Regions from separate parts of the Saccharothrix sp. 6-C genome, predicted to be linked through region 2. Evidence: riboswitches for the same ligand, from Rfam matches in the RefSeq annotation. Region 2 holds a riboswitch; the other holds the start of a gene.
What was found. A riboswitch is a leader RNA that binds a small molecule or an ion and turns the genes downstream of it on or off. The one in region 2 is predicted to bind S-adenosylmethionine.
Positions count from the first base shown of each region.

Region 1: it holds a riboswitch for S-adenosylmethionine, as region 2 does, so the genes downstream of both, thrC (threonine synthase) here and IOD16_RS28615 (aminotransferase class V-fold PLP-dependent enzyme) in region 2, are expected to answer to the same signal.

Region 1 is NZ_CP064192.1:862,890-867,740, forward strand. Features, by position in the region: gene IOD16_RS03995 (DNA internalization-related competence protein ComEC/Rec2) at 1-1,995, shown strand, start outside; gene thrC (threonine synthase) at 2,050-3,312, opposite strand; SAM riboswitch class I at 3,324-3,439, opposite strand; gene holA (DNA polymerase III subunit delta) at 3,536-4,519, shown strand; gene rpsT (30S ribosomal protein S20) at 4,645-4,851, opposite strand, start outside.
Region 2 is NZ_CP064192.1:6,776,138-6,780,988, forward strand. Features, by position in the region: gene IOD16_RS28605 (RluA family pseudouridine synthase) at 1-551, opposite strand, end outside; gene lspA (signal peptidase II) at 548-1,132, opposite strand; gene IOD16_RS28615 (aminotransferase class V-fold PLP-dependent enzyme) at 1,156-2,478, opposite strand; SAM riboswitch class IV at 2,516-2,630, opposite strand; gene IOD16_RS28620 (potassium/proton antiporter) at 2,721-4,202, opposite strand; gene IOD16_RS28625 (M28 family metallopeptidase) at 4,410-4,851, shown strand, end outside.

The sequences.
Region 1 (4,851 bases), 3.1 Mb from region 2:
CGGGAGCGGTCGGCGTTGCCGGCGCTCGCGGCGGCGGTGGTGGTCCTGGTGCTCTACGACCCGGAGTTGGCCACCGAGCCGGGGTTCGGCCTGTCCGTGGTGGCGACGGCGGCGCTGGTGCTGCTCGCGCCGAGGTGGGCCACCGCGATGAAGGAGCGCGGCGTCCCGGTGGGTTTCGCCGAGGCGTTGGCGGTGCCGGTGGCGGCGAACCTGGCCACCGCGCCGCTGGTCGCCGGCATCTCCGGCCAGGTGAGCCTGGTCGCGGTGGTGGCGAACCTGCTGGTCGCGCCGGTCGTGGCCCCGGCCACCGTGCTCGGTGTGCTGGCCACCGTGCTGGCGGCGGCGCACGAACCGGCGGCCCGGCTGGTCGTCGAAGTGGCCGGGCCGCCGGTGAGCTGGCTGATCGCGGTCGGCAGGCACGCGGCGGCCGTGCCCGGTGCGGCGGTCGCCTGGCCCGAAGGGTGGGCGGGCGGTGCGTTGCTGGCCGGGGTGCTGGTGCTCGGCTACGCGGTCACCAGGCTGCGCCGGGTGCGGGCGCTGGTCCTGGCGGCCGTCGTCGGCGCGGTGGTCGTGGTCGTGCCGCTGAACGTGGTCGCGCCCGGTTGGCCGGTGCCCGGCTGGTCGGTCGTGGCCTGTGACGTGGGTCAGGGCGACGCGGTGGTCCTCGCCACCGCCGAGCGTGACCGGGCGGTGTTGGTCGACACGGGGCCGGACCCGGTGCCGGTGCTGTCGTGCCTGCGCAGGTTGGGGGTACGGCGAATCCCGTTGGTGGTGCTCAGCCACCTGCACGCCGACCACGTCGGTGGTCTGGCGGCGGTGCTGGCCGAGCGGGGTGTGGGCGCGGTGGCGGTGGGGCCGTCGCGGGAGCCCGGATGGGCGTGGGAGGAGGTGCGGGAACGGGCGCGGGCGGCCGGGGTCCGGGTGGTCGAGTTGACCGCCGGGCAGCGGTTGAGCTGGCCGGGCCTGGAGCTCGACGTGCTGGGGCCGCGCGCGGGCCCGGTGAGCGGTACGGACACGAACACGGCGGTCAACGACGCGTCGCTGGTGCTGCGGGCCTCCACCGCGGCCGGGCGGGTGCTGTTGACCGGAGACATCGAGCTGGCCGGGCAGGCGGACCTGCTCGGCGGGCACGTGGACCTGCGGGCCGACGTGCTCAAGGTGCCGCACCACGGGTCGCGGTACTCGTCACCGGCGTTCCTCGCGGCGGTCCGGCCGCGGATCGCGCTGGTGAGCGTCGGCGCGGACAACCGCTACGGCCACCCCAGCGGGGTGCTCGTCGACGCGTTGACGAGCCGAGGCGCGCTGGTGCTGCGCACGGACCGGGACGGCGACACCGCCGTCCTGGCAGGCCCGGACGGGCCGCGGGTCGCCCGCAGGAGCGGCGGCCGACACCACCACGGACAAGGGGACAACGATGAAGAACGACGTCTGGATCCGACTGCACTCCGGCTGGTCGCCCCAAGAGGACAACCGGGCCGTGGCGTGGGCGCTGTGGCAACCCGGCTACACCGCCCAACCCTGGCCGAGCGAGGAGCTCCGGCCCGCGTTCACCTACTACGTCTGCGAGGAGCTGCCCGGCGGCGAGCGCGGCATCGTCGCCAGGGCGACGGCCACCGGCGTGATCCGCCTGGCGCAGGTCTTCTCCGCGGACAGCGCCTACCGCCTGATCGCCGACGGCCTGTTCGACGCGGACCTCGCCATCCCGCCGGAGGCGTGGCACGCCGAGCGCTACAACCAGGAGAAGGCGAAACGGCCCTGGCCGCAGATGCTCACCGCCTGGCGCGTGGCCACCGAACCGGTCGGTCCGCACGTCCTGCCGGAGCTGACCGCATTCCCCCGGACCGGGTGGCTGCGCTCGTCCAGGATCGCCCTGTGACCACCACCGCGGACGGGAGAGCACCGGTGGGGAGAACGACAGCCGGGGCGACCGGTGTGCCGCGACCAAGGTGGCCCGCGCTCGGCCGACCACCGCCGATCCGGTCGTCGGCGGGCTGACCGCCACCGTTCACGCCCGGGGTCGGGCCCCAGGCGTGAACGGGCGGAACGGGGTCAGTCCTGGAGGGCCTTCAGGACGGCTTCGGCCGACGGCGGGACGTTGGCGCGGGGGCCGACGCGGTCACCGAGGGCGTCCAGGGTCTTGAGGCCGTCGCCGGTGATCAGGAGCACGGTCTCGCCGTCCGGGTCCAGCTGACCGGTCTCGATGAGCTTCTTCGCGGTCGCGACGGTGACGCCGCCGGCGGTCTCCGCGAAGATGCCCTCGGTCCGGGCCAGGAGGCGGATGCCCTCGACGACCTCTTCGTCGGTGACGTCCTCGATCGCGCCGTTGGTGCGGCGGACGGCGTCCAGCACGTAGGGGCCGTCGGCGGGGGCGCCGATCGCCAGCGACTTGGCGATGGTGTCCGGGCGGACCGGGGTGACCACGTCGTGGCCCGCCTTGAAGGCGGCCGCGACGGGGGAGCAGCCGGTGGCCTGCGCGCCGAACACGCGGTACGGGGTCTGCTCGACCAGGTCGAGGTCGCCCAGCTCGCGGAAGGCCTTGTCCACCTTGGTCAACTGGGAGCCGGACGCGATCGGCACCACGATCTGGTCGGGCAGGCGCCAGCCGAGCTGTTCGGCGACCTCGTACCCGAGCGTCTTGGAGCCCTCGGCGTAGTAGGGGCGGACGTTGACGTTGACGAACGCCCAGTCCTCGTGCTCGGCGGCCAGTTCCTGCGCGAGCCGGTTCACGTCGTCGTAGTTGCCGTCGACGGTGATCAGGTTGCCGCCGTAGACGGCGGTCATGAGGATCTTCGCCCGCTCCAGCGTGGACGGCACCAGGACCACCGACTGCCAGCCCGCGCGGGCGGCGGCGGCGGCGACGGCGTTGGCCAGGTTGCCGGTGGAGGGGCAGGCCAGGACCTTGAAGCCGAGTTCGCGGGCGGCGGCGAGGGCGACGCCGACGACGCGGTCCTTGAACGAGTGGGTCGGGTTGCCGGTGTCGTCCTTCACCCACACCTTGCGCACGCCGAGGGCCTTGGCGAGGCGGTCGGCCTCGACCAGGCGGGTGCCGCCGGGGTTGGTGTTGGGGTGCGACTCGACGGTGGTCGGCACGGGGAGCAGGCCGCGGTAGCGCCAGATCGACCGGGGGCCCGCCTCGATGTCCTCGCGGCGGATCCGACCGAAGTCGTAGGCCACTTCCAGCGGCCCGAAACACTCGAGACAGGCGTACTCGGCGGCGAGCGGTGTCTGGTGGCCGCATTCACGACACGACAGCGCGCGGGCGGGACCGAGGTCGAAGGAGGTGGTGGCCGAGGGCACACTGACAGCAGTCATCGCGAGGTATCTCCTCATCTTTCCCGCGCACCGCGGGTCGGAATTGGCACCGTGATCGCCAGCGGACGCTGTGCGACGGGTTGCCGGGGCTTCTACGGGCCGATCCCTCTGCCCCTCTGGATGAGCGGTATTCAGTTATGGCCCTCAACTTACGTCACGATCCCGACCCTCAGCCAGAGACGTCCACCATCCGGACGTCTGCCGGCCGTGGGAGGATCGCGCCGTGAGTGCGCCCGCTGACACGCCCGACGCCGTGCACCTGATCCTCGGCGAGGAGGAGTTGCTGGTCGAGCGCGCGGTGCGCGGTGCGTTGGCGGCGGCGCGGAAAGCCGACCCGCAGGCCGACCTGACCCGCGTCCGCGTGACTGATCTCACCCCGCCTGAGCTGGCGGAACTGGTGAGCCCGTCGCTGTTCGCCGAGGGGCGGGTGGTCGCGCTGGAAGCCGCGCAGGAGTGCGGCAAGGAGATCGCCGACGCGGTCCTCGGCTACGCCAAGGCCCCGGCGGACGGGGTGACGGTGGTGGTCGTCCACAGTGGCGGCGGGCGCAGCAAGGCGGCCAAGGAGCTGCCCGCGGCGCTGCGCAAGGCCGGCGCCCGCGTGACCGAGTGCCCCAAGATCACCAAGGCGGCGGACCGGGAAGCGTTCGTGCGCAACGAGATCCGCGCGGCGGGCGGCGGGAAGGCCGACCCGGAGGCCGTGGCGGTGCTGATCGAGGCGGTGGGGTCGGACCTGCGCGAGCTGGCGGCGGCGGCCTCGCAGCTCGTCGCCGACACGGCCGGCAAGGTCGACGCCGAGGCGGTCCGCCGCTACCACCGCGGCCGGGCCGAGGTGACCGGGTTCGCGGTCGCGGAGAAGGCCGTGATGGGCGACCGGGCGGGTGCGCTGGAGGCGTTGCGGTGGGCGATCCAGCTCGGTGTGCCGCACGTGCTGGTCGCCGACGCGCTGGCCGACGCGGTGCGCACGATCGCGCGGGTCTCCGCGGTGGGCCGGGGTGACCCGTTCAAGCTGGCGGGCGAGCTGGGCATGCCGCCGTGGAAGGTGAAGAAGGCCCAGGGCCAGTCGCGTGGCTGGGAGGAGCGGGGGCTCGCGGCCGCGATGACGGTGGTCGCGGACCTGAACGCCGACGTCAAGGGCGTCGCCGCCGACTCCGGCTACGCCCTGGAACGTGCGGTGCTGAAGATCGTCGCCGCCCACGGCCGCCGCTGAGCGCTGGGTCGCCGGCCGGTGCTGCCGGGCCGCTGAGCGCCAGGTGGCCGGCCCGTCGGGGGCGGAGACGAAAAGTGCCGCCCACCCCGCGTGGGGGTGGGCGGCACTTCAGCGTGAAGACCAGATCAGATCTGGTTGGCGCGCCGCGCCAGCGCCGACTTCTTGTTGGCGGCCTGGTTGGAGTGGATCACTCCCTTGGAGACGGCCTTGTCGAGCTTGCGGGACGCGTCCTGCGCCAGCGCGACAGCCTTCTCCTTGTCACCGGCCTCGGCGGCCTCACGGAACTTGCGGATGGCGGTCTTGAGGGACGACTTGACGGCCTTGTTGCGCAG
Region 2 (4,851 bases):
ATCGGGTCCGGGTGGCCCTGCACGAGCGCGTGGTAGAGCTTGTCGACCGTGCGTTCCTTGAACGCGTGCTTCAACGCCGAGTAGGCGTGCTCGCTCTTGGCCACGACCATGACGCCGGTCGTGCCGACGTCCAGCCGGTGCACGACGCCCTGCCGCTCGGCCGCGCCCGACGTGGCGATCCGGATGCCGGCCGCGGCCAGGCCGCCGACCACGGTCGGGCCGGTCCAGCCGGGGCTGGGGTGCACGGCCACGCCGACCGGCTTGTCGACCACGATCACGTCGTCGTCCTCGTGCAGGACGACCAGGCCCTCCACGGGCACGGCCTGCACCTGCGCCGGGCGTTCGGGTTCGGGGAGGGTGACCTCCAGCACGGAGCCGGAGATCAGCCGGTCCGACTTGCCGGCGGGCCGGCCGTCGAGCACGACGTCACCCGATTCGGTCAACGCGGCCACCACGGTGCGCGACAGGCCGAGGAGCTTGGCCAGCCCGGCGTCGACCCTCATCCCGTCCAAGCCGTCGGGCACCGGGAGGGATCGGTAGTCGCCGCTCATGCGCCCGCCTTCTTCTCGCTGGACTTCTTCTCCACGCGGGTGCCGTCATAGTCGCGCTGGAGCAACGCCATCAGCACGATCACGCCGCCGCCCACGCAGATGGCGGAGTCCGCGAGGTTGAACACGGGGAAGAAGTTGCCCCACGGGTCGAGCACCGAGATGAAGTCGACGACGCCGCCGCGCAGCGGGCCGGGCGCCCGGAAGATCCGGTCGACCAGGTTGCCCATCGCGCCGCCGAGGACCAGGCCGAGGCCGATGGCCCAGCCGACCGACCGCAGCCGGCGCGCGATCCACAGGATGAACACGACGACACCGGCCGCGATGAGGGCGAGGATCACCGTCCAGCCCTCGGCCAGGCCGAACGCGGCGCCGGTGTTGCGGATCAGCGGCAGGTAGAGCAGGCCGCCGAGCAGCTCGACCGGGTCGCGCCCCTCCAGGTTGTCCACCGCGATGATCTTGGTGACCAGGTCGAGCGCCAACACCAGCGGCGCGATGACGGCCAGCAGCAGGACCCGTCGCTTCGGCAGCGGTGCGTCCGGCTCGTCCGGCGTGTCCGGCTCGGTGTTGGGATCGGTGCTCACCGGGCCATTGTCCAGCATCGGAGTCAGCGCAGGAACGGCGGGAGCGCGCGCTGGTCGTCCGAGGGCGTCCAACGGCCGTCGCGGAGCTCGTACTCCCACCGCGAGCCCTCGACGACGAGCGTGCGCAACGCGGCCACGAACCGGTCCACGTGCTCCTCGGTGGTGCCGAGCCCGATGGACGCCCGCAGCGCGCGTTCACCGCGGGTGAGGCGGTGCACGGCCACGTGGGCGCAGAACGCGCCGTCGCGCACGCCGATGCCGTGCTCGGCCGACAGCACGGCGGCCAGGTAGCCGGCGTCCTGGCCGCCGACGGTGAAGCTGACCACGCCCACGCGGTCCCGGTCCGAGCCGAACAGCGTCAGCTCGTGCACGCCGGGAACGGTCCTCAGGCCTTCCCGCAGCCTCGCCAGCAGCACGCGCTCGTGCTCGGTGGTCTGCTCCCAGTGCCTGCCCAGCACGTCGCACGCCACGGCCAGCGCGTGCACGCCCACCACGTTCGGCGTGCCCGCCTCGTGCCGCTCCGGCACCGCCGACCAGGCCACGCCCAGCCGGTCGCCGTGGTCGGTGACGCGGGCCGTCGCACCGCCGCCGACCAGGTACGGCTCGGCGGCCTGCAACCAGTCGGACCGGCCGACCAGCGCACCGGCGCCGAACGGCGCGTAGACCTTGTGCCCCGACAGCACGGTGTAGTCCACGTCCAGGGCGCGCACGTCCACCGGCCGGTGCGGCGCGAGCTGGGCTGCGTCCAGGGCGATCCGGGCGCCGTGCGCGCGGGCCACCCGGGACAGCTCGGCCACCGGCCAGATCTCGCCGGTCACGTTGGACGCGCCGGTCACCACGACCAGCCGCGGGCCGACCGGCGCCTCGCGCAGCGCCCGGTCCAGCTCCAGCACGGCCTGGTCGGGTGAGGCGGGCGTGCGCAGCCGGCGCACGTTCGGGCCGCGCCACGGCAGCAGCGCGGCGTGGTGCTCGGTGTCGAACAGGATCACGGCGGTCCGCTTGGGCAGGCTCCTGGCCAGCAGGTTCAGCGCGTCGGTCGTGTTGCGGGCGAACACGACGGCGTCGCTGTCGCGGGCGTTGAGGAACCGGCGGACCGACGAGCGGGCCTGCTCGTAGACCTTCGTGCTGACCTGCGAGGCGAAGCCCGCGCCGCGGTGCACGCTGGCGTACCAGGGCAGCACCTCGTCGACGGCGTCGCGGACCTGCTCCAGGCAGGGCGCGCTGGCCGCGTGGTCGAGGTTGGCGTACTCCACGCGCTCACCGGTGACCAGCGGCACGCGCAGCGACGCGCCGACGACGCGGGGAAGGGCAGCGGTGGTGGTGGTGACGGGAACTGCGATCGTCATGACGCCCTCCGGGGGTCCCGGGACACCCGTGGGAGGGAGCCCGCGCTTGCCGGGCGCCCTGCGCGCCAGGCCAGGTCCTCACCAGGGGCACCCCACCGCGGTAGGAGGGTTGCCGGCCAGCAAGCCCGGGCTTAGCGCTGGCACTCATGACCTTCGCGTCGAAGGTAACCCGGCCCGCGCGCCTGCGTCGAGGGGCGTTCACATCCTGGGAGCGCCACGCGCGGGCCGGCGCGCCGCCCGTGTCACGGTCGGCCGACGTCGCCCTTCCAGCGCGCGAACCGGCCCGCCCGGTCCACGGCCCGGATGCGGTCCTCGGTCGCCGTGCGCATGGCCTCGGTGCACACCACCAGCAGCTGGTCGTGCTCCTGCAACCGGGTCGTCGGCTGCGGCGTGAAGCCGTTGTCGTCGCGCACCACGAGGCTCACCGACGAGCCCGGCGGCAGCCGCAGCTCCGACAGGTACACGCCGTGCAGCTTGGAGCCGGGCTGGATGCGCACCTGCAGCAGCTCCGCGCCGAGGTCGTCCAGCGCCGACGAGTCGACCTGCACCTCGTGCGCCTCGCCGGACTTGACCAGCCCCAGCCACTTGGCCAGCCACGGCAGGGACGTGCCCTGCACCAGGGTCAGCACCACGACCAGCACGAACACCGCGTCGACCAGCTGCTGCGCCCCCTGGACGCCCTGGATCAACGGGATCAGGGCGAACACGATCGGCACGGCGCCGCGCAGCCCGGACCACGAGATGAACACCTGTTCCCGCCACGGCACCCGGAACGGCGCCGCCGCGAACAGCACCGACAGCGGTCGGGCGAGCAGCACCAGCACCGCGCCCGCCACCAGCGCGGGCACCAGCGCGTCGAGCAGCCGGCCCGGCGAGGCGTAGAGCCCGAGCAGCACGAACAGGCCGATCTGCGCGATCCAGCCCAGGCCCTCGGCGAAGGAGAGGGTGTCGGCCCGGTGCGGCAGGCGGGCGTTGCCGAGCACCAGCGCGGCGATGTAGACGGCGAGGAAGCCGGACGCGTGCGCGAGGTCGCCGACGGTGTAGGCGAGCAGGCACACCGCGACCGTGGCCAGCGGGTACAGGCCGGTGGCGGGCAGCGCTGCCCGGCGCAGGCCGACGCCGCCGAGCCAGCCGAGCACGATGCCGATCACCCCGCCCGCGATCAGCTCGTAGCCCATCAGCAGCGGCGCGGTCCACGAGATCGGGTCCGGCGCGGCGAGCAGCACGACGGCGATGTAGACCGGCGCGTCGTTGATGCCGGACTCCAGCTCCAGCGCGCCGATGAGCCGCTTGCCCACGCCCACCCCGCGCAACACGCTGAACACGGCCGCGGCGTCGGTGGACGACAGCACCGCGCCCCACAGCAGCGCCGTGCGCCAGTCCATGTCCAGCAGGAAGTGCAGCCCGAACCCGGTGACCGCGATGCTCACGCCGACGGCGACGGTCGACAGCGTGATGCCGAGGCCCAGCGCGGGTTTCACCGCGGTCCACCGGGTGGTCAGGCCGCCCTCGGTGAGGATCAGCACGAGCGCGACCGTGCCGAGCGAGCGGGTCAGGTCGGCGTCCTCGAACTGGATGCCCACCACGGCTTCGCCGAGCAGCACGCCGATGCCGAGGTAGAGCAGGAGGGACGGCAGACCGAGCCTGATCGAGACCCTGACCGCGATGACCGAGAGCAGCAGGACCGCGGCGGCGATGCCCAGGTAGCCCGTCACATCGCCCACTCGACCTCCACATCACCGCTCCGTCACCCGACAGGGTCATTCTCCCCGGTGATACCGAAATGGACGAATCCGGCACCGCACGGAGCGTCACCAGCCGAACGTCGCTAGCGCGAACCATGCGAAACCGTGCATGTTGACAACAGGGTCCGCCGCCCCGGTCAACTCCCCCGTTCCCTCCGAGAGACACCCATCCCCGCGGGAGACACCGTGAAGTTGCGAACGATCTCCATCGCGCTGGTCACCACCGGCGCGCTCCTCGGCTCAGGCCTCGGCTCGGCCACCGCCGCGCCGCCGACCGCCCTGGCCGGGCCGAACATCCCGGTCTCCGCCGTCCAGGCCGACCTGGCCCAGCTCCAGAGCATCGCCACCTCGAACGGCGGCAACCGGGCGCACGGCCGTCCCGGCTACCTGGCCTCGGTGAACTGGGTGAAGTCCAAGCTGGACGCCGCCGGGTTCACGACCAGGGTCCAGTCGTTCACCAGCAGCGGCGCCACCGGCTACAACCTGATCGCCGACTGGCCCGGTGGCGACCTGGACAACGTGGTCATGCTCGGCGGGCACCTCGACAGCGTGTCGGCGGGCCCCGGCATCAACGACAACGGCACCGGCTCGGCCGGGCTGCTGGAGGTCGCGCTGGCCGTGCGGTCCA